DNA from 2 places in the Gracilibacillus sp. JCM 18966 genome. Region 1 is predicted to be linked to the other one. Evidence: a T-box and tRNA genes for the amino acid it is inferred to sense, from the RefSeq annotation. Region 1 holds a T-box; the other holds one or more tRNA genes.

Region 1 (11,354 bases):
ACAATAGCTTCAATGGTATTTCCTCTAAAAATTCCATTCGGATACTTTGGACATCAAAATTTTCGCTTCATCGCTTTACTTCCTGCAAAAAAAATTTATACTTTACGTATAAAAAAGCTGGCTAGATGACACTAGCCAGCTTTCATTATTCTTGTAAATCTTCATTTTCTGCAATGGTATTGAGCACTTCTTCTACCATATCCCACTCTTCATCTGATTCAATGTGATAAAGTGCTAAGTCATCGTCATTTTGTTTTTCTTCATAACGAAAGGCAAATACTTCTACCTCTTCATCTTCTTTTTGTTCAGCAGGTACTACTGCTACATAAGATTGTGCGGTTTCATCCACATCAAATGTAAAAAGCACTTCGAATAAATGTTCTTCACCATTTTCGTCAGGAATAATGATACGTTCCTTTTCTTCTAGTGGCACTCAAATGACCTCCTTTTTTACTTACTATCTAAATAACCTTGTAATATCATTACTGCAGCCATTTTGTCGATGACCTTCTTGCGCTTTTTCCGACTAATATCTGCTTCAAGTAGAACTTTTTCCGCCGCCATGGTTGTAAGACGTTCGTCCCATAATATAGCCGGCAGTGAAAAATGGTTTTCGACAAATTTGGCGAACTCTTGTGATGCCTCACCTCGAGGACCAATTGTGCCATTCATGTTTTTGGGTAAACCAATGACAACCTTTTCTACTTCATGATCTTGAATAATTGTAGCTAATTCGCTTTTTACAGACTCGAAAACAGGTTCTTGCCACTGTAGGGTCGTTAAGCCTTGAGCTGTCCAGCCCAAACCATCGCTTATTGCGACTCCTACTGTTTTCGAGCCCACATCTAACCCTAGAATTTTACCCATTATGCTTATTCGAGCTAATATAATATTGGACTAATTCTTCCAATATTTCATCACGCTCAATTCTCCTAATCAAATTTCGTGCATCCTTATGACGGGGAATATATGCTGGATCACCTGATAGTAAATAACCAACAATTTGATTTATTGGATGATAACCTTTTTCCTCTAATGCTTCATGTACTAATAAAAGTACTTCGCTAACATCCTTCTCAACGGGTTCTTCAGCAAAATTAAATTTCATTGTTTTATCCATTCCATCCATGGAAGCACCCCCAAACGATACTAATTTACTCTATTGTGTCCCTATTATACCTTTTATAATAGAAAATTACCAAACTTAGACTTTCTTTTCTGCATATTTTTCTACATATTGTAATGCTTCTTGAATCTTGCTTGGGTCTTTTCCACCAGCTTGTGCCATATCTGGACGGCCGCCACCGCCGCCACCACATATTTTAGCCGTTTCTTTGATTAGATTACCAGCGTGATATTGTTGGACTAAATCTTTGGTCACCCCTGCAGCTAATTGAACCTTATTATTTTGAACAGTTGCTAATAAAATAATCGCAGATTTTAATTTTTGCTTCATATCATCAACCATTTGACGGAGCTGGTTCATATCAGAGACATCCACTTGTTTGGCTAAAACCTTAACTCCATTTATTTCTTTTACATCTTCTAGAATGGAAGATGCTTCAAGTTGAGACAGTTTCTTACTGAGTGAATCCATTTCCTTCGCTTGATCCTTCATTTCTTTAAATAGATGTTCAATCCGTTCAGTAACTTGCTCTTCCTTCGTTTTCAATTTAGAAGCAACTGTTTTTAATAATTGGTGCTTTCCATTAACAAATTGGTAGGCACTTTTGGCAGTTACAGCTTCTATTCTTCTCGTTCCAGCACCTATACCAGATTCTGAAACAATTTTAAATAGGCCAATCTCAGCAGAATTTTGTACATGGCATCCACCACATAATTCGATACTATAGTCACCAATTTGAACAACACGTACGATCTCCCCATATTTTTCACCAAATAATGCCATCGCACCCATCTCTTTTGCTTCCGCTAATTTTTTATTGCTAATCATTACTGGAATGGATGCCCATATTTTTTCATTGACGAGCTGCTCAATTTCTACAATTTCTTCTTCGGTTATAGCGCCAAAGTGGGAAAAGTCAAAGCGAAGACGATTACTAGTGACTAGAGAGCCCGCTTGATTAACATGTGTTCCTAATACATCCTTTAATGCTTGGTGCAATAAATGGGTTGCCGTATGGTTCTTTATAATAAACTGACGTGATGATTCATCTACACGAGCCGTTACTTGTTCATTCGTAGAAACGGTCCCTTTTTTCACTAGAATCCGATGAAGATTTTGTCCATTCGGTGCTTTTTGGACATCCAGTACTTCAGCCTCTCCATTTTTGCTAAAGATCAAACCTTTATCTGCTATTTGTCCACCACTTTCTGCATAAAATGGCGTCTCTGCTAGGATTAAATAAGCTTCTTGACCATCCTGAATAGAAGAAACGGTTTCTTTTTCTGCCACGATCGCTGAAACAGTCGTATCAATTCGTAATTGGTCATATCCAATGAACGTACTATTCGCATCTATGCTAGCTAGGACACCATCTTGAATCTGCATTGAATCAACCTTTTGTCTAGCATTTCGAGCTCTGTCGCGTTGTTTTTCCATCTCTTTTTCAAAACCTTCTTCATCTATTGTAAACCCAGCTTCAGCGACATATTCCTCTGTTAATTCTTTTGGAAAGCCATAGGTATCATATAATCGGAAAACTTCTTCCCCTGGAAATATACTACTATTCTCTTCTTTTTCACGTTTAACAATGGTATTTAAAATCTGTAAACCTTCTTGTAAGGTTTCATGGAATCTTTCTTCCTCTGTTTGAACAACATTTTGAATAAAGGCTTCCTTTGCCTTCACCTCTGGATAGAATGCTTCCATTATTGTTGCTACAGTTGGTACAAGTTTGAACATAAAAGGCTTTTCAATTCCAATTTGTTTCGCATACCGTACTGCACGACGTAATAACCGTCTTAGTACATATCCTCTACCTTCATTAGAAGGAAGTGCACCATCACTCACGGCAAAAGTGACTGTTCTAATATGGTCTGCAATCACTTTAAAGGCAACATCTGATTCAGCTTTTGTCTGATATTTTGTGTTTGCCATTTTTTCAGTAGCTTGTATAATCGGTAAGAATAAATCTGTTTCAAAATTTGTTCTTGTTCCTTGAATAACACTTACTAAACGTTCAAGTCCCATACCGGTATCAATGTTTTTCTTCGGAAGAGGTGTGTAGCTATCATCTGGGTTATGGTTAAATTGAGAAAAAACAAGGTTCCAAATTTCTAGATAGCGCTCATTTTCTCCACCAGGGTATAGCTCAGGATCACTCGGATCATTGCCATATTCCTCCCCACGATCATAAAAAATCTCCGTATTTGGTCCACTTGGTCCTTCCCCAATATCCCAAAAGTTCTCTTCAATTCGTATAATTCGTTCTTCTGGTAAACCGATCTTATCCCGCCAAAGCTTGTAAGCTTCTTCATCCTCGGGGTGGACTGTAACCGATAGCTTTTCACTATCAAATCCAATCCATTTGTCTCCTGTTAAGAACTCCCACGCAAAATCAATCGCTTCCTCTTTAAAATAATCACCAATGGAAAAATTACCAAGCATTTCAAAAAAGGTGTGATGTCTCGCTGTATAACCGACGTTTGTAATATCATTTGTTCTAATTGATTTTTGTGCATTTGTAATTCTAGGATTTTCTGGGATAACACGTCCATCAAAGTATTTTTTCAATGTAGCTACACCACTGTTAATCCATAGTAGTGTTGGGTCATCCTTTGGTACTAATGAGGCACTTGGTTCTATTTCATGACCCTTTTCTTTAAAGAAATCCAAAAACATTTTACGAACCTGTGCAGATGATAATTGTTTCATTTTATTATACCTCCGTTTTATAGTAAAAAAACTCCCATCCCTGCTATAAAGCAAAGGGACGAGAGTTTCCGCGGTACCACCCTAATTATAGCTTTATTCCAAAGCTATCATCTTTCGATCCGTAACGTGGATACCACCGGCAGTGATTAAACTGCACTTCAAACTAGCTTCAGTAACCAGTGCATTAGAATTTCTTCCAGCCAAGGAAATTCCTCTCTAGAAATGTTAGCTACCTACTCATGTTTTTCATCGTTTTACCGTTATATGACTTCGCTAGGATATTATATTGAAAAAATGGCTATCTGTCAATTTGTTTCATCTGTCGGTAAATAAGCGGGACCGCCACTCTCCCGATTGCTAATAAAGGAACGGCTAGGATCATTCCAATCACTCCTCCCACTTTTGCTGCAATAAATAATGCAAGAATGATATAAATAGGATGGATGCGAATACTTTTACCAACAATAAAAGGAGAAAGCAGATTCCCTTCTGTAAGCTGAACAGCTAAAATGACAAGCAATACGAATAACACCATTTTAGTCGAAATCGTAAAGGCGATTAAAAGTGCAGGAATGGCACCAATAATTGGACCAAAATATGGAATGAAGTTGGTTAAACCAATAATAACCCCGAGTAGGATGGAATATTCCATTCCAATCCATTTTAATAATAAGTAGGCAATAAAGCCGACTAAGAAGCAAACTAAAATTTGCCCTCGAATATATTGACCTAAACTCTCTTCCATTTCATTTGCTAATCTTTTTGTAAAGGCATGATATCTAGTAGGTATTAGCTTGAGTACCCCTTTTTCCAAACGGCTGTAATCCTTTAAAAAATAAAAAGACAAAATGGGGATTACGGCAATCATGACAAACACATCAAAAACCATTGGAATATTATCCATTATCGCTGTGAAGATATTGCCAAGCCTATTCTCTATGTTAAGAAAAAATTCATCTAATTTATCATGAAAGCCTTCTGGCAAAAATGATGTTTGATCATAAATACTATATAAAAAGGTCTGATAGGACTCGATTAATTGTGGAATGTTCAGTCTGAACTCATTTAATTGTCTTACGATCGTCGGAAAATAGAAATAGATTCCTAGACCAGCTATTAGAAAAAAGAATAAATAAATTAGTAATATAGCGATTGTTCGTGGAATATTGTATTGATGAATCTTCTCTACAACTGGGTGCAATAAATATGCTATCAAACCCGCTATGAGAAAAGGTAGGATAATTTGAAAAAACATGAGCAATAAGCTTTTATAAAATGGGAATAAAATGATTAATAGATAGAAAAAGAGTACGGCAAGGCAAAGGATGATTAACTGAAGCGCAATGCGAACCTTTTTTGCTTGATTCTTCATCATCATTACCTCTCTACTCTTCTTTCCTCATCGGAAAAAAGGTCATCTAAAGAGCTTAAGGAACCATCCATTTCTACTTCGTGAAGGTGAAGGAGATCATTTTGTATTGATAGCTCTATATAACAATTCCAGCAATAATACTGGTTAGTCCCAATAATTCCAATATCCTTGCTTCTGCAGTTTGGGCAAATCACCAAAGTTCCCTCATTTCTTACGTTTTTACCATACATCCTTTCCATAATAAGGATTTTTATACACATCATAAGGATGGATAAATGAAAGAAATGATCTTTTGCCGTACTTTTTTTCTATTGTGGAAACAATGTATTCAATGAGTGAGTGAAGGTTTTATGATTGATACTTGTTATGCCAAACGCCTGTATGGAAAAGCTCTAACAGTGGGGCTGCCATAAAAGCCATTTTCGCTAGTCCTCATCTCAAATCGGTACTTAAAACTGTAATAAGTACCATTTTCGCTAGTCCTCATCTCAAATTAGTACTTAAAACTGTAATAAGTACCATTTTCGCTAGTCCTCATCTCAAATTAGTACTTAAAACTGTAATAAGTACCATTTTCGCTAGTCCTCGTCTCAAATTGGTACTTAAAACTGTAATAAGTACCATTTTCGCTAGTCCTCATCTCAAATTGGTACTTAAAACTGTAATAAGTACCATTTTCGCTAGTCCTCGTCTCAAATCAGTACTTAAAACTGTAATAAGTACCATTTTCGCTAGTCCTCATCTCAAATCAGTACTTAATTAAGATTTGTACAGCATGCAACTGTGATATATTGTTCAAAACAACCGCCACCTCGGAAACCTGTTAATTAGTGAAACTATTAGAATAAGTAGCACAGCTAATTTCCAATAAATCTTCACTTAATCTTCCATAAAATCATAAGGCGAAAAATCCTCTTGGCCAACCTTCACCTGTAATAGCAACTCATCTGCTGTCTTTTCAGTAGCTGTTTCATCGTCACTTTCTATTTCCTTAAGCTCTTCCTTCTCTTCCATGCCAAAAAGTTCTTGTAAAAACTCCCCTAAGGAAGAGTAGCGTTGATTGGTATCTTCTGTTAGCACCCCTTTTAAAAATGCATCCTCATCTCCGCAAATGACAAGCGATTGCTTAGCACGAGTGATAGCTGTATAAATTAAGTTTTTTCGTAGCATTCGGTTATACCCCCTAATAATTGGAAGTATAACAATAGCAAACTCGCTCCCTTGAGATTTATGAATTGACGTACAATAAGCATGCATTAAATTCATTAAATCTGTTTTAGCATAAGGAACCTCTCGGTCTTCAAAGGCCACCACTACTTGTTCCTCTTGCTCCATATTTTCATCCTTTTCAAAAATGGCTACTACCTCTCCAATATCCCCATTGAAAACTCCATCCTCGGGCTGATTAACGAGCTGGATCACTTTATCTCCTTTTCGGAAAACCATCTCTCCAAAACGCATTTCTCTTCTACCAGGCACGGAAGGATTTAACACTTTTTGTAGTTCTTCGTTTAATCGATGGATTCCTGCCTTTGATCGATACATTGGTGCAAGCACTTGAATTTGTCGTAGATCGACACCTTTATCGTGTGCCTTTTTCACTATTTGCTTCACAATATCGACAACCTGATAATCAGAACATTTAAAAAAATTAAAATCATTAGCTTTCACAAGCGTTTCTTTCTCCACCTGACCATTTTTAATCTCGTGAGCAAGCTGGATTATTTTTGACCCTTCCTTTTGGCGATATACTTCTGTTAGCTGAATGGACTTTACTACTTTACTTGCCAATAAATCTGCCAAAACTTGACCAGGTCCAACAGATGGTAATTGATCTTCATCACCGACGATCAAGACTTGCATATCACTAGGTATAGCTCGGAACAATTGATAAGCAAGCCATATGTCTACCATCGAAAACTCATCGATGACAATTATTTTCCCTGTAATTCGATTGTTTTCATCCTTATCGAAAGTTTCATGTCCATCCCAGCCTAGTAATCGATGAATAGTCATACTCTCTATGCCAGTGGATTCCTTAAGTCTTTTTGCTGCTCTTCCAGTCGGTGCAGTAAGTATAAAAGGGTATTCCTCACTGTCATCATAATCGGCCTTATCAATTGAAAAGTCATGTATCTGAGCATAAGCATTAATAATACCCTTGATTACTGTTGTTTTCCCTGTCCCTGGACCACCTGTTAAAATCATTATTTTTTCCGACAAGGCTGTTTCTATTGCCTCGTATTGTTCTTTTCCGTAGCTTATGGTTTCTTTTTCTTCAATATCTCCAACTATTTTCAAAAGCTCTGCATCGGTAAAAGCCTTTTCTTGGCTCTTGTCCGCAATTCGCTTCACTTGCGCACAAAATCCTGTTTCAGAATAATAAAGTGAAGGCAAATATGCCTTTTTATCTGTCACAATAATTTCTTTTTTCTTATTTAGTTCCACAATTTCAGCAGTCAACTTCTCTGCTTCTATATTATTTTCTTCCCCATGAAGAAGTTGATCCATTTCACCAAGTAAAACATCCATAGGCAAATAGACATTTCCATCCTGTATACTATTTTGTAATACAAAGATACAAGCTGCCTGTAGTCTTGTTGGATGGTCTACTGTAATCCCATTTTGACGGGCAATTTGATCTGCTCTTAAAAATCCGAAACCTTCCACTTCAAACACAAATAAATAAGGATTTTCGATGAGATACTCCAATGTCTTCTCACGATAGGCGCTGTACATTTTTTGTGCCATTTTTAATCCGAAACCATATTTAGATAATTCTATTACTATATGCTCAAAACCCTGGTTCTCATGTAATATTTGATATATTTTCTCTTGTTTGTCTTTAGGTAATCCATTGACCTGTTCCAATACAGATTGGTCATTTAAAATTTTGGATAAGGCCGCTTCTCCTAATACCGTTACTATTCTTTCTGCTGTTTTTTTACCAATACCGGGAAATAAATCACTAGATAAATAAGCAATGACACCTTCCTTTGATTCAGGCAGAAATCGTTGGTAGCTATCCACTTGAAATTGTCGTCCAAATCGTTTATGCTCAACCATTCTTCCATAAAATTCATACGTTTCTCCTGGATCTAATCTTCGAAAATACCCTTTTACAACAATCTCTTTTTCAGAAAGCTCTTGATTTGTTTCCAATACTTTGATCTTTGCTATCGAAAAATGCTCTTGTTTATTTTCGAATATGGTATGGATCATTTCCCCTTTTATAAAATTTTTTTGTTCAACAATTGGATCTGTTGACATTGCCTATACCCCTTTATTCACTCATTATCTGCAAGCATTTTTTCGATTTGATTCTTCCCGTTAGCCGCAAGACTATGTTCAGGCTGAATTTCGAGCGCTCTAGTTAAGTGTGCTAACGCCTCTTGGATGTTCTCATTAAACAAGCTAATAACCCCTAAATTATAGTGGGCATCACTATGATTTGTTTCAAGCTCTAATACTTTTATAAAAACTTCTTTTGCATTGGTTAATTGTTCTGTTTGGGCCAGGGCAAGACCATATTGGAACCAGACATCTGCATCCTCTCCATTTAATTCGGTGGCTCGTTGTAAGTATGGTAACGCATGCTTGAATTTCTCATCATATAAACAAGACAATCCAAGCATAAAATAGACATCCGCTTCATCAAGTCCTAATGTTAATGCCTTTTGAAAATTGACTCTCGCGTCATTAAATTCATCTTGTTCAAAATAAACGTTGCCTAAGCCATAAAAAGCGGTGGCTGCTTCTTCATCTAATTGAGTCGCCTTTTGATAAAACTTCTGGGCACGCCCATAGTCTTTCATATGTAAAAGTAAGTTTCCAAAATTTATATAATGTATTGGGTCGTTTGGGTTTTGTTCTATTGCTTCTGTAAAGTACTTGGCCGCTTCTTCAAGCTTACCTTCTTTCATATATTGTATTCCTTGGTCCATTTCTTTCATCATTTAAAACCTCCATGCACCTATTTTACTTGATTTTAATGAAAAAACAAAGAGAGGGGAGTTCATACTGAAAATTTGATCATTCTTATTATTATATACAAACAAAAAGGCGTATACTGATACTTAAAATTTGTATCAATATACGCACTTTCTTATAGTACTTATTACTAAAGCATTTTCTCGAAAAACTATCCTACATAATCCAAAAATTTATCATTTTTGATGATTTCGTTAATGGTTCCCCCACCTAAACAGACTTCATTTTGATAGAAGACAACTGCTTGGCCTGGCGTAATCGCTCTTTCACTGTCATCAAAAACGACTTTTACTGTTCCATCGGTATTCGGGTAGACAGTCACTCCACTATCCTTTTGGCGATAGCGGAATTTTGCCGTACAATGGAAGGCCTCTACAGGTGCCTCATTAATCCAATTTAGATCTGTAGCCAATAACCCATCAGAATAGAGGGCATCATTATGGTAGTCTGCTCCAACATATAGAACATTTTCCTGAAGGTTTTTACCGACAACAAACCACGGGCCACCTGGCCCCCCAATACCAAGGCCTTGTCTTTGACCGATGGTATAATACATTAAGCCATCATGCTCACCTTTTACTTCTCCCGATAAAGTCATGATTTTACCTGGCTGTGCTGGTAAATATTCACTTAAAAATTCCTTGAAATTGCGCTCACCGATAAAACAAATACCGGTACTATCTTTTTTGGTGGCTGTTGCCAAGCCATTTTCAGTGGCAATGCGACGCACTTCGGATTTTGGTAGATGTCCTAATGGGAACATTACTTTCTCTAATACTTCTTCTGACAATTGATTTAAGAAGTAGGTTTGATCTTTGTTATCATCTACTCCTCGAAGCATTTCTACTCTGTCACCAATGCGGCGTATTTGTGCATAATGGCCAGTTGCCACATAATCAGCGCCTAGTGATAATGCATGCTCTAAAAAGGCTTTAAACTTAATTTCTTTATTACACATCACATCCGGATTTGGCGTTCTCCCAGCTTTATATTCATCCAAAAAGTAGGTGAAGACTTTATCCCAATATTGTTTTTCAAAATTGACTGCATAATATGGAATGTCTAATTGGTTACATACACGAACGACATCATCGAAGTCTTCAGTTGCGGTACAAAAGCCTGTCTCATCGGTATCATCCCAGTTTTTCATAAATATTCCAACAACATCATAGCCTTGTTGTTTCAATAATAGTGCTGTAACAGAAGAATCCACCCCACCACTCATTCCTACAACTACACGTGTGTCTTCAGGTCTTTTCATCTGTATCACCTCATTTTTAGTTTGTTGTTAACCTTTTGACAATTTGAGCAACACGTCTTGCTGCTTCTAAAATATTTTCTTCATTATTGGCAAGCCCAAAACTAAAGCGTATGGAGTTCGTTGTACAGGCACTATTTTCGGTAAACATTGCGCTTAATACATGAGATGGCTCAACTGAACCTGCTGTACATGCACTTCCACTTGATGCAGCAACTCCACTTAGATCAAAATTGGTTAGCAATTGTTCCACATTTGTACCTGGAAAGCTAATGTTTGTTATAGTAGGTACTCTAGGACTATCGTTCCCATTTATTTCGAAATGTACGCCTTCTTCTTTTAAGACATGGATGAATGTCTGATTATAATGAAGGTACATTTCATACCTTAGTTCCCTTTCTGCTTGTGCAAGCTTAATTGCTTCGGTAAATCCTGCAATTCCTGCTACATTTTCTGTGCCTGGACGCCGCTTCCGTTCCTGTTCTCCTCCGAATTGTCGTGGATTTAATCGAACATTAGGATGTGAATATAAGAATCCTAACCCTTTTGGTCCATTAATTTTATGGGAGGAGACAGTTAAAAGGTCTACCCCTAATTCTTGTACATTAATTGGTAGCATTCCATATGCTTGTACAGCATCTGAATGGAATACAGCAGGATGATCTCTCAGCAGTTCACCAATTTCTCTAATTGGCTGAATAACACCTGTTTCATTATTTACCATCATTACTGTGACTAGAATCGTATCATCTGTTAAAGCTCTTTTTAACTCTTCTACACTGACTAAACCATCTTCATCTACATCCAAATAGGTTACGCGATATCCATGTTTTTCTAGATATTCAGTAGTGTGCAATACCGCATGATGCTCTATTTTGGTTGTAATGATGTGCTTC
Region 2 (11,354 bases), 2.1 Mb from region 1:
CTACTGTGTTCGGTATGGGAACAGGTGTGACCTCTCCGCTATCGCCACCAGACTTGGTGGATATAAGCTAATCCTTATTAAGATGGGAGAAACTATACCATCAAAACTAGATAAGAAGTAGACAAACCATTGGTTTTTCATCCAAAGAACGTATAGATAAGTCCTCGATCGATTAGTATTCGTCAGCTCCACATGTCACCATGCTTCCACCTCGAACCTATCTACCTCATCGTCTCTGAGGGATCTTACTCACTTAAAGTGTGGGGAAGTCTCATCTTGAGGGGGGCTTCATGCTTAGATGCTTTCAGCACTTATCCCTTCCACACGTAGCTACCCAGCGATGCTCCTGGCGGAACAACTGGTGCACCAGCGGTGTGTCCATCCCGGTCCTCTCGTACTAAGGACAGCTCCTCTCAAACTTCCAACGCCCACGACGGATAGGGACCGAACTGTCTCACGACGTTCTGAACCCAGCTCGCGTACCGCTTTAATGGGCGAACAGCCCAACCCTTGGGACCGACTACAGCCCCAGGATGCGATGAGCCGACATCGAGGTGCCAAACCTCCCCGTCGATGTGGACTCTTGGGGGAGATAAGCCTGTTATCCCCGGGGTAGCTTTTATCCGTTGAGCGACGGCCCTTCCATTCGGTACCGCCGGATCACTAAGCCCGACTTTCGTCCCTGCTCGACTTGTAGGTCTCGCAGTCAAGCTCCCTTCTGCCTTTACACTCTTCGAATGATTTCCAACCATTCTGAGGGAACCTTTGGGCGCCTCCGTTACTCTTTAGGAGGCGACCGCCCCAGTCAAACTGCCCACCTGACACTGTCTCCGAACCGGATCACGGTTCTGGGTTAGAAGGTTCATACAGCCAGGGTGGTATCCCACCGGCGCCTCCACGTAAGCTAGCGCTCACGCTTCTCAGGCTCCCACCTATCCTGTACAAGCTGTACAAACATTCCATATCAGGCTACAGTAAAGCTCCACGGGGTCTTTCCGTCCTGTCGCGGGTAATGCGCATCTTCACGCATAGTATAATTTCACCGGGTCTCTCGTTGAGACAGTGCCCAAGTCGTTGCACCTTTCGTGCGGGTCGGAACTTACCCGACAAGGAATTTCGCTACCTTAGGACCGTTATAGTTACGGCCGCCGTTTACTGGGGCTTCAGTTCAACGCTTCGCTAATGCTAACGCATCCCCTTAACCTTCCAGCACCGGGCAGGTGTCAGCCCCTATACTTCGCCTTTCGGCTTCGCAGAGACCTGTGTTTTTGCTAAACAGTCGCTTGGGCCTTTTCACTGCGGCTTACTCGTAAGTAAGCACCCCTTCTCCCGAAGTTACGGGGTCATTTTGCCGAGTTCCTTAACGAGAGTTCTCCCGATCACCTTAGGATTCTCTCCTCGCCTACCTGTGTCGGTTTGCGGTACGGGCACCCTTTTCCTTGCTAGAGGCTTTTCTTGGCAGTGTGAAATCCGGAACTTCGGTACTCATTTTCCCTCCCGATCACAGCTTGTGATTGCCAGACGGATTTGCCTATCTGACTCACTCACTGCTTCGACGCACACGTCCAGTCGTGCGCTTTCCTTATCCTACTGCGTCCCCCCATCACTCAAACGGAATTGGGTGGTACAGGAATATCCACCTGTTGTCCATCGCCTACGCCTTTCGGCCTCGGCTTAGGCCCCGACTAACCCTGAGCGGACGAGCCTTCCTCAGGAAACCTTAGGCATTCGGTGTAGAAGATTCTCACTTCTATTTCGCTACTCATACCGGCATTCTCACTTCTAAGTGCTCCACCAGTCCTCACGGTCTGACTTCACTGCACTTAGAACGCTCTCCTACCATTGTTCGTAGAACAATCCGTAGCTTCGGTGATACGTTTAGCCCCGGTACATTTTCGGCGCAGCGTCACTCGACCAGTGAGCTATTACGCACTCTTTAAATGATGGCTGCTTCTAAGCCAACATCCTGGTTGTCTAAGCAACGCCACATCCTTTTCCACTTAACGTATACTTGGGGACCTTAGCTGACGGTCTGGGCTGTTTCCCTTTCGACTATGAACCTTATCACCCATAGTCTGACTCCCAAGGTAATATGATTGGCATTCGGAGTTTGACTGAATTCGGTAACCCGGTGAGGGCCCCTAGTCCAATCAGTGCTCTACCTCCAACATACATCCCTTGAGGCTAGCCCTAAAGCTATTTCGGAGAGAACCAGCTATCTCCGTGTTCGATTGGCATTTCACCCCTACCCACACCTCATCCCCGCACTTTTCAACGTACGTGGGTTCGGGCCTCCAGTCAGTGTTACCTGACCTTCACCCTGGACATGGGTAGATCACACGGTTTCGGGTCTACGACCCCCTACTATCTCGCCCTATTCAGACTCGCTTTCGCTGCGGCTCCGTGTCTTCCACTTAACCTTGCAGGAGATCGTAACTCGCCGGTCCATTCTACAAAAGGTACGCCGTCACCCATAAAAGGGCTTCGACTACTTGTAGGCACACGGTTTCAGGTTCTCTTTCACTCCCCTCCCGGGGTGCTTTTCACCTTTCCCTCACGGTACTGGTTCACTATCGGTCACTAGGGAGTATTTAGCCTTGGGAGATGGTCCTCCCAGATTCCGACGGAATTTCACGTGTTCCGCCGTACTCAGGATCCACTCTGGAGGAAACACGCTTTCGACTACAGGGCTGTTACCCGCTGTGGCTGACCTTTCCAGATCGATTCGTCTAACGTATTTCTTGGTAACTCCGTATAGAGTGTCCTACAACCCCAAAAAGCAAGCTTTTTGGTTTGGGCTAATTCCGTTTCGCTCGCCGCTACTCGGGAAATCGCGTTTGCTTTCTCTTCCTCCGGGTAATGAGATGTTTCAGTTCCCCGGGTCTGCCTCCTCTATCCTATGGATTCAGATAGAGGTTCTACTCCATGACGAGTAGAGGGTTTCCCCATTCGGAAATTCTCGGATCAATGCTTACGTACAGCTCCCCGAGACATATCGGTGTTTGTCCCGTCCTTCTTCGGCTCCTAGTGCCAAGGCATCCACCGTGCGCCCTTTTTCACTTAACTATACTCATGCTTCAGATGAAAAAGTCGTTGGTTTTATTTGATGTCTTGTCATCAGTTTCGTGTTGGCGCCTATTGATGCCTTCACGTCCTGATTTCTTCTTATCTAGTTTTCAAGGTACATGTTTTTATGGTGGAGCCTAGCGGGATCGAACCGCTGACCTCCTGCGTGCAAAGCAGGCGCTCTCCCAGCTGAGCTAAGGCCCCAAGATTAGAATGGTGGGCCTGAGTGGACTTGAACCACCGACCTCACGCTTATCAGGCGTGCGCTCTAACCAGCTGAGCTACAGGCCCATTCTAAAGGTGAATGAAATATGAGGTTATATTAATCACTCAAAACTGAACCAAACAACCAAGTACAATCTATGATGATCTACGCTAATAGATCATTTCCTATTGTGTCTAGCTCCAGCACCCAGCGACTAGCACAACTTCCCTCACCTCCGTACGATAAGTCAACATCAAGTCGCTAAGCTCCTTGTGTTTCCTTTATCTCCTTCGGTAAGATTGATCGATTAAAACCACCACTTTGCGTGGTAACATCGATCCACCCATGTTGCATGGGCGCAGTTTGTACGTCGCTAACCGGGTGCTTCCGCCTTTCACTTTATCCTTAGAAAGGAGGTGATCCAGCCGCACCTTCCGATACGGCTACCTTGTTACGACTTCACCCCAATCATTGGCCCCACCTTCGGCGGCTGGCTCCAAAGGTTACCCCACCGACTTCGGGTGTTGCCAACTCTCGTGGTGTGACGGGCGGTGTGTACAAGGCCCGGGAACGTATTCACCGCGGCATGCTGATCCGCGATTACTAGCGATTCCGGCTTCATGTAGGCGAGTTGCAGCCTACAATCCGAACTGAGAATGGTTTTATGGGATTGGCTTCACCTCACGGCTTCGCTGCCCTTTGTACCATCCATTGTAGCACGTGTGTAGCCCAGGTCATAAGGGGCATGATGATTTGACGTCATCCCCACCTTCCTCCGGTTTGTCACCGGCAGTCACCTTAGAGTGCCCAACTCAATGCTGGCAACTAAGATCAAGGGTTGCGCTCGTTGCGGGACTTAACCCAACATCTCACGACACGAGCTGACGACAACCATGCACCACCTGTCATTCGGTCCCCGAAGGGAACTCCCTATCTCTAGGGACATCCGAAGATGTCAAGACCTGGTAAGGTTCTTCGCGTTGCTTCGAATTAAACCACATGCTCCACCGCTTGTGCGGGCCCCCGTCAATTCTTTTGAGTTTCAGCCTTGCGGCCGTACTCCCCAGGCGGAGTGCTTAATGCGTTAACTGCAGCACTAAGGGGCGGAAACCCCCTAACACCTAGCACTCATCGTTTACGGCGTGGACTACCAGGGTATCTAATCCTGTTCGCTCCCCACGCTTTCGCACCTCAGCGTCAGTTACAGACCAGAGAGCCGCCTTCGCCACTGGTGTTCCTCCACATCTCTACGCATTTCACCGCTACACGTGGAATTCCGCTCTCCTCTTCTGTACTCAAGTTCCCCAGTTTCCAATGACCGCTTGCGGTTGAGCCGCAAGATTTCACATCAGACTTAAGAAACCGCCTACGCGCGCTTTACGCCCAATAATTCCGGACAACGCTTGCCCCCTACGTATTACCGCGGCTGCTGGCACGTAGTTAGCCGGGGCTTCCTCGATAGGTACCGTCAAGGTACCGCCCTATTCGAACGGTACTTGTTCTTCCCTAACAACAGAACTTTACGATCCGAAAACCTTCTTCGTTCACGCGGCGTTGCTCCGTCAGACTTTCGTCCATTGCGGAAGATTCCCTACTGCTGCCTCCCGTAGGAGTCTGGGCCGTGTCTCAGTCCCAGTGTGGCCGATCACCCTCTCAGGTCGGCTATGCATCGTTGCCTTGGTGAGCCGTTACCTCACCAACTAGCTAATGCACCGCGGGCCCATCTGTAAGTGGTAGCTTGCGCCACCTTTCCACTTCGGTTCCTATGAACTAAAGTACTATCCGGTATTAGCCCCGGTTTCCCGGAGTTATCCCAGTCTTACAGGCAGGTTGCCCACGTGTTACTCACCCGTCCGCCGCTCGTTCCACTCACGTCCTCCCGAAGGATTCAGTCAGCTTCCCGCGCTCGACTTGCATGTATTAGGCACGCCGCCAGCGTTCGTCCTGAGCCAAGATCAAACTCTCCATAAAATAGATGCACCGAAGTGCTTGTGTTGATCAAGCTCGCTTAAAGCTAGCATGTTCTTACTTTTTGTACTGGTTGTTTTGTTCAGTTTTCAATGATCAATATCTTATGTCGTTTTTTGCGACGAAATATAATATATCACGCTTCAATATGGTTGTCAACAACTTTTTTTATTCTTTTTATAAGACATGTAAAAAGTGCGAAACTACGATAAAAAAGTGTTCCATCATTTTGACGACAAGATTTAATATATCACATATTGACCTGCTAAACAAGTATTATTTTTAATTTGTTTGTGTCAAACTTTTCTCGGTACCCTATTCATCCCAGTATTTCTGGCACTCTAAATTTGTACGCTTTTCCAGCTACCGCGCGAATGTCTTCGCTTGGTTCCCCGTCATTTTAAGTTACGTTCTAAAGACCAAGAACCTAACTTAAAATGCCAGGATGGTTATCTAAAACTTTTAGCTAGCTTTCCTATGGCGGATGAATGAGGTGCATACACACCGATTACGCCTTGCTTAGCACCCATCGACGGGCGTGTAGGTTGATGCAAATAAGAAGACATGCGGACAACCTTCTTCACTTCTCGTTGCTTTCTTGCACTTCGTTTAAGATCCGCAAGATAAACTTCTCGTAAGGTGCCGTTTAGTATGCCTTGTTTTACCTTTACCATCGCCTCTGCGCCCTCTGAACTCCAATGCATGCCTCGTTTCTTCATACGGTAAGTAACACGTCGCTGATTCGATTCCATCGCACCTAGATTTCTTGCGTCTTCTGGAGGATTATCTATACGCTTTTTCCAATTCAAAATACGATCCCAATTGTTCAAGATATACGTACGAAACACCTTAACTTTTTCGGTTTTTTTGGAGTCTTCAAGCGTGCTTTCGTAAGTATCCAGCCATAAGTTAAAATGCTCTAAGTCATGATTCTCTAACGCTTTTCGTAATTCCGTTTTATAGTCACTCTGTTTGGCACCAAGTGCTCGATTAAGCCCTTGGAATACATGGTAAGGGTCTAGTTGGTTTAGAACAGGATATTCTGACTGGGAAAAGGCTTCTTGAAACTTCTCAGCTGTGTAACCGGCTCCACCATCACTATTCGTTACAACTCGTGTCTTTTCCAAAGAATAATGATTGGCAGTAAGTGCCTGAACTTCTTTCCAAAATTCCGAGGTTGGTTTGGTTGTCATAAGCACTTTCTGATTACGCAAAGATACGCGTTTCCCACTCTTATCCCAGCCTTCGTAAATAATCGCATGGCTTACCTCGTGACTCTTTTTCTTTTCCGTTCCCCTAACGAATACCCCATCAGCTTCTGCATAAAGAAACTCAACTTTTTCACCTTCTGGCAATTCAGCGGAATCCTCTAAATCAATGACCATGTCCTTATCCGCTATAGCTTGTGCTCTCCCAACCTCTCTCACAATCGTTCCAACCGTTGCGTGACTAATATCTACAGCTGTCCACTCCTTCAGTACATGAGCCACTTCTCTGTAGGTACTTTCAGCGGCCATTTCGGCAACCTTTACTTCTACAAAAGGACTTCTACGCTTGTACTTTTTAAATCCAATCCATTCATCAAAAGGATAGTGGGAATGACCTTCTAAATCATGCATAAGCGTATGTGTAAATCTCACTCCACCAAAAGTGAATTGAATTTCCCTTTCGTCATTTCTTTCAACCCTCCAGCCTTCCGCTTGTTTTTTCTTCACAATGACAGTGTTCATATTGGTGAATACGTCCCCCAACAAGGACGCAAACAACTCATACATCAAGGTACGAACACTTTCCTCGAAATCAATTAAATTATCTGTTTGGTGTATTAATCTGTATAATTTTGATATAATAGTATTCATGAAGAGGCCTCTTTCTACGATGTATTTGCTCTGGTAGGCATACATTTATGATAGAGTGCCTCTTCTTTTTTGGCTAGGATTTTGTAGAAATACCACCGAGAACTATTTTACACATACTTTTAATTTAGAAATTTCTCTTTAAAAACAGATAAAGACCTCGTATCTCCGTAATAGAAACAAGATCTTCATCTTAACATTTAAATTTCAAGGCCACTTCCCATACCAGACTCACTCATTCTATCTTAATTCTTTTCGGAATATATTTTTGAATCTCTTCTTGAGATGCAACTCTTCTATATAATTGAAATAGCACCTTGTACCTTTCATGCATGTTTTGTTTCACCATTTGATCGATACGGTGATCTTCTAGGTCTAGTAACAATTCTTCTAATTCTCTCTTTATTACATATTGTAATTCCGTTTGTTCTTTTTCATTTATCAATAATCCCAACATAATTGTTCACTCCTACCTTCTATTACTATATATATTCCTACTTTTTTTCAAAAATAAACATTATTAGACAGCATATTTTAAGAACAAGCTCATACATATAGAACAAGCCTAATAAAATCGGGGGATATAAATGAGAAAATTATATGTAGTAGACATGAAAAAAAGTAAAAAGCTTCTTTTCATTGTGCCAATTGCTTTTTTTGTTGCCCTTTTTTTATTTTTAGAATCTAATTATTCCTTTACCGTTTTCTCTAATCAAGACGAGCCAAAAGCTCTAAGTGCTGGGAATAAAAAGCACGCATCTGTTGCTTTAACGTTTAATATTAGCTATGGAACAGAGCAAGTGGAGCCAATCTTGGAGCAATTAAAAGCAAAAGAAGCATTAGCCACCTTTTTCGTTAGTGGGGAATGGGCTGAGCGTCATCCAGACCTACTGGAGAAAATTGCAGAGGACAAGCATGAAATAGGGATGCTGGGATATCAGTACAAGTCGTATCTCGAGCAAGAGGAAGAACAAGTAAGAAGTGATATAGCTAAAGCAAAGGAAACTTTTACAAAGCTCGGTTATGAGGATGTCTACTTATTACGTCCACCTAATGGACATATTAATAAAGCAATCCTATCGATCGCAGAAAATCAAGGGATGAAAGTCATTCATTGGAGCGTGAACCCCAACGACTGGAAAAATCCTGGTACAAAAGCCATTACGGATCATGTACTGAAAAACACAGAAAAAGGGGATATTGTTTTATTGCATGCATCAGATTCCGTCAAACAAACAGATAAGGCTTTAGAGGCTATCATACCAGAGTTAAAAAATAAAAATCTTGATATAGTGACGATCTCTCAATTGATTACCAATGCAGATGGTTCTCAAAGTGAATTGAAAAGTAATAAGTAAACTCATGAAATTAATAACGCATTCGCTCGTATTGTAAGCGAATGCGTTTTTTTAACGTCCCTTTGTAGCTTTTGTTTTTTCGGTTAGTCGGTGAAGGATTAATAATTGATATGTATTACAGATAATTAATGGAACGATCATTAACCAAGCATAGTCTCCTCCATTGGTTCTCAGTCCCGGAACCCACTCTATTGATGTAATGACAACCATGAAAAACAAAGCTGGAATAAAAGCCCTTTGGTTCGTTTCCTTTGCTTTGATTCGAGCGATGACAATACTATAAACCAACAACGCGATTGCAGTTAACAAGAATGGTGTAATCGTGCCATCCTCCACCGATTTATAACGGAAGTAGACTAAATCAAATAATGTAAACAAAATCAGGCCTATTTGTATAGTTGGCCAAAATCCACGAAAGATACCTAAAGCAAACTGATTTACGGTTAAATAGGCAAAAAAACCCATTTGACTAACTAAACTAAAAACAAAGCCCAAAGCTAAGAAGAAGATCAACAAACCCAATAATTCAAACCAATCGAAAGGGCTTAAGAACTTAATATAAGCATCACTTTTTACAAAGAAACTTGTGATTAATGTCGAAATTCCTCCTAAAAGCAAGGTAGAAAAAAACAATCGTACGACATTACGACTTTTCAAAATAAATCCCCCTAATTCTTTACTTCCTATTCTTTAGATATTTTACCATGAACCCTATTTTTTTTCGCTTTATAATACATATTAATTTTAAAAAGACCCCATATTAGGAGTACATAGAAATTTCAAAAAACGACTTGAGATATATGGAAAGAAAGGTAGCGGTCTAATGAATTTATCAAAGTTTTTTATCCTAACGATACTTTCACTGCTATTCCTTAGCGCCTGCGGTGGTGGTGGCAATACCCAGGGCAAGGAAGAGGGTGATTATGAGGGCACTAAGAAAATGGTGGCTGATATTTTGAAAACAGATGAAGGAAAAAAAGCCATAACAGAGGTATTATCTAGTGACGATATGCAAAAAACCTATGTCATTGATGCAAAGGTAGTACAGCAAACAGTACAAGAAGCCTTAACTTCAGACAAAGGGAAGGAGTTCTGGACAAAGATGTTCCAGGATCCAAAATTTGTTGAGTCCTTTTCACTCGCTCTACAAGATCAACAAGAGAAAGTGATGAAGACCTTAATGAGTGATCCAGAATTCCAGAAAAAATTTATCGAAATACTGAGCAATCCCGAAATGGAAGATCAAACATTAACCGTTCTGACAGGACAAAAGTTTCGCTCTCATCTGGAAAAGGTTATGGAGGAAATGTTCAGCTCCCCTATGTTCCAAGCCAAAATCTCTGAATTGTTATTAAATGCAGCGAAGGAAATGAAGCCTAGCGAAGGAGGACAATCCCAATCTGGAGGACAAGGAGAGTCCGGAGGTGGACAGCAACAGCAAGGCGGACAGGGAGAACAAGGCAACCAAGGTGGCGGAGGAGGAGGAGCGTAGGAACAAAGGGAGCATGCCCTCAGCCCGAGCATGCTCCTTTTGTAAATATTTATAGACGTTCAATAATTTGCTTAGCAATGGACAAATATTCTTGACCATTAGGGTGATCCTCCTGATAAACAGAAGGGGCAAATATTCCTTCTTCTTCATAAGGCTGTTGAAGTGATAGGCGCCCTATTACATTTGTGTCTAAAACTTCCGCTAGCTTGTCTCCTCCACCTTTTCCAAAGACATATTCCTTTTCGCCTGTTTTCTTACTCACGTAAAAGGACATGTTTTCCACAACACCAAGCAGCTCATGATCCGTATTAATCGCCATTTGTCCTGCTCTCGCTGCTACAAATGCTGCCGTTGGATGAGGAGTGGTTACAATAATCTCCTTCGAGCTTGGTATCATATTGTGAACATCAAGTGCCACATCACCAGTTCCAGGAGGCAGATCTAATAATAAATAATCTAATTCTCCCCACTCCACCTCTTTAAAAAAGCTTGCTAGCATTTTCCCTAGTCTAGGACCACGCCAGATAACAGGGGAATTATCTTCCACAAAAAATCCCATCGACATTACCTTGACACCAAAACGTTCTACTGGAATAATTTTATTCCCTTTTAATTTCGGACGTTCTTCCACACCCATCATATCAGGAACACTAAAGCCATAAATATCAGCATCAATAATCCCGACTTTGTTTCCTAATCGCGCCAAAGCAACAGCTGTATTTACAGTTACGGTTGATTTACCAACTCCGCCTTTACCACTCGCGATCGCTAAAAATTTTGTCGTAGAGCTTTCACTTAATAGTCCAGGCTTATCCTCAGATGTCGGTTGATATTTCTTAATCACTTCCTCTGGTAAGGAAGAAAATCTTAATCCAACTGTCGCAGCACCTAGATTCTTCAATGCCCCTACAAGCTCTTGCTGTAATTGCATCTGCTCTGCTGTATTCGTTTTCGCAATCGCTAATTTAACACTGACATGATTCTTATCAGGCTTAATCGTGATTTCTTCTATACCATCTGTCTCTTTGAACGTTTTATGTAAAAACGGATCCTTCATATTGTGCAGTAATTCTCTTACCTTTTGTTCCGAAAGCAAAATAGGTCACCTCGATTGTATTCTTGTGTACTCCTATCTGCTAGTATAACACAAATTTCTTCAATTCTAAGCAGGACGCATTATGGATTTTCTTCTTCCTTCCCTGTAATGTAATTTAAAATCCCTTTATAAATACTTGCCGCCATCTTACGTTGATAATCATCTGATTTCAGTAATCCAAGCTCCTCTTCATTGGACAAAAAACCAATCTCAACAAGCGCACCAGGTGCTTTTGCATATTTCAAAACAAAAATTTGATGAATAGGAAGAGCTACACGATTTGTATTTTCTAGGTTGCGAATAATTTCTGCTT

What was found. The T-box of region 1 lies ahead of alaS (alanine--tRNA ligase). A T-box ahead of a tRNA ligase gene usually reads a tRNA of that ligase, here a tRNA-Ala.
Region 2: it has a tRNA-Ala gene. The T-box ahead of alaS (alanine--tRNA ligase) is inferred to sense a tRNA for this amino acid. The anticodon was not compared.

What each region holds. Positions count from the first base shown of each region.
Region 1 is NZ_AP043883.1:2,936,397-2,947,750, reverse strand. It holds gene ACZ5N5_RS14125 (DUF1292 domain-containing protein) at 146-433, opposite strand; gene ruvX (Holliday junction resolvase RuvX) at 451-867, opposite strand; gene ACZ5N5_RS14115 (IreB family regulatory phosphoprotein) at 860-1,129, opposite strand; gene alaS (alanine--tRNA ligase) at 1,205-3,838, opposite strand; T-box leader at 3,890-4,097, opposite strand; gene ACZ5N5_RS14105 (AI-2E family transporter) at 4,137-5,210, opposite strand; gene ACZ5N5_RS14100 (hypothetical protein) at 5,216-5,440, opposite strand; gene recD2 (SF1B family DNA helicase RecD2) at 6,090-8,480, opposite strand; gene ACZ5N5_RS14090 (tetratricopeptide repeat protein) at 8,498-9,166, opposite strand; gene mnmA (tRNA 2-thiouridine(34) synthase MnmA) at 9,352-10,461, opposite strand; gene ACZ5N5_RS14080 (cysteine desulfurase family protein) at 10,478-11,354, opposite strand, start outside.
Region 2 is NZ_AP043883.1:865,507-876,860, forward strand. It holds rRNA gene rrf (5S ribosomal RNA) at 1-52, opposite strand, end outside; rRNA gene ACZ5N5_RS04020 (23S ribosomal RNA) at 153-3,066, opposite strand; tRNA gene ACZ5N5_RS04025 (tRNA-Ala) at 3,195-3,270, opposite strand; tRNA gene ACZ5N5_RS04030 (tRNA-Ile) at 3,281-3,357, opposite strand; rRNA gene ACZ5N5_RS04035 (16S ribosomal RNA) at 3,681-5,242, opposite strand; gene ACZ5N5_RS04040 (ISLre2 family transposase) at 5,689-7,098, opposite strand; gene ACZ5N5_RS04045 (hypothetical protein) at 7,331-7,552, opposite strand; gene pdaB (polysaccharide deacetylase family sporulation protein PdaB) at 7,683-8,453, shown strand; gene ACZ5N5_RS04055 (KinB-signaling pathway activation protein) at 8,505-9,110, opposite strand; gene gerD (spore germination lipoprotein GerD) at 9,277-9,945, shown strand; gene ACZ5N5_RS04065 (Mrp/NBP35 family ATP-binding protein) at 9,995-11,041, opposite strand; gene cwlD (N-acetylmuramoyl-L-alanine amidase CwlD) at 11,122-11,354, opposite strand, start outside.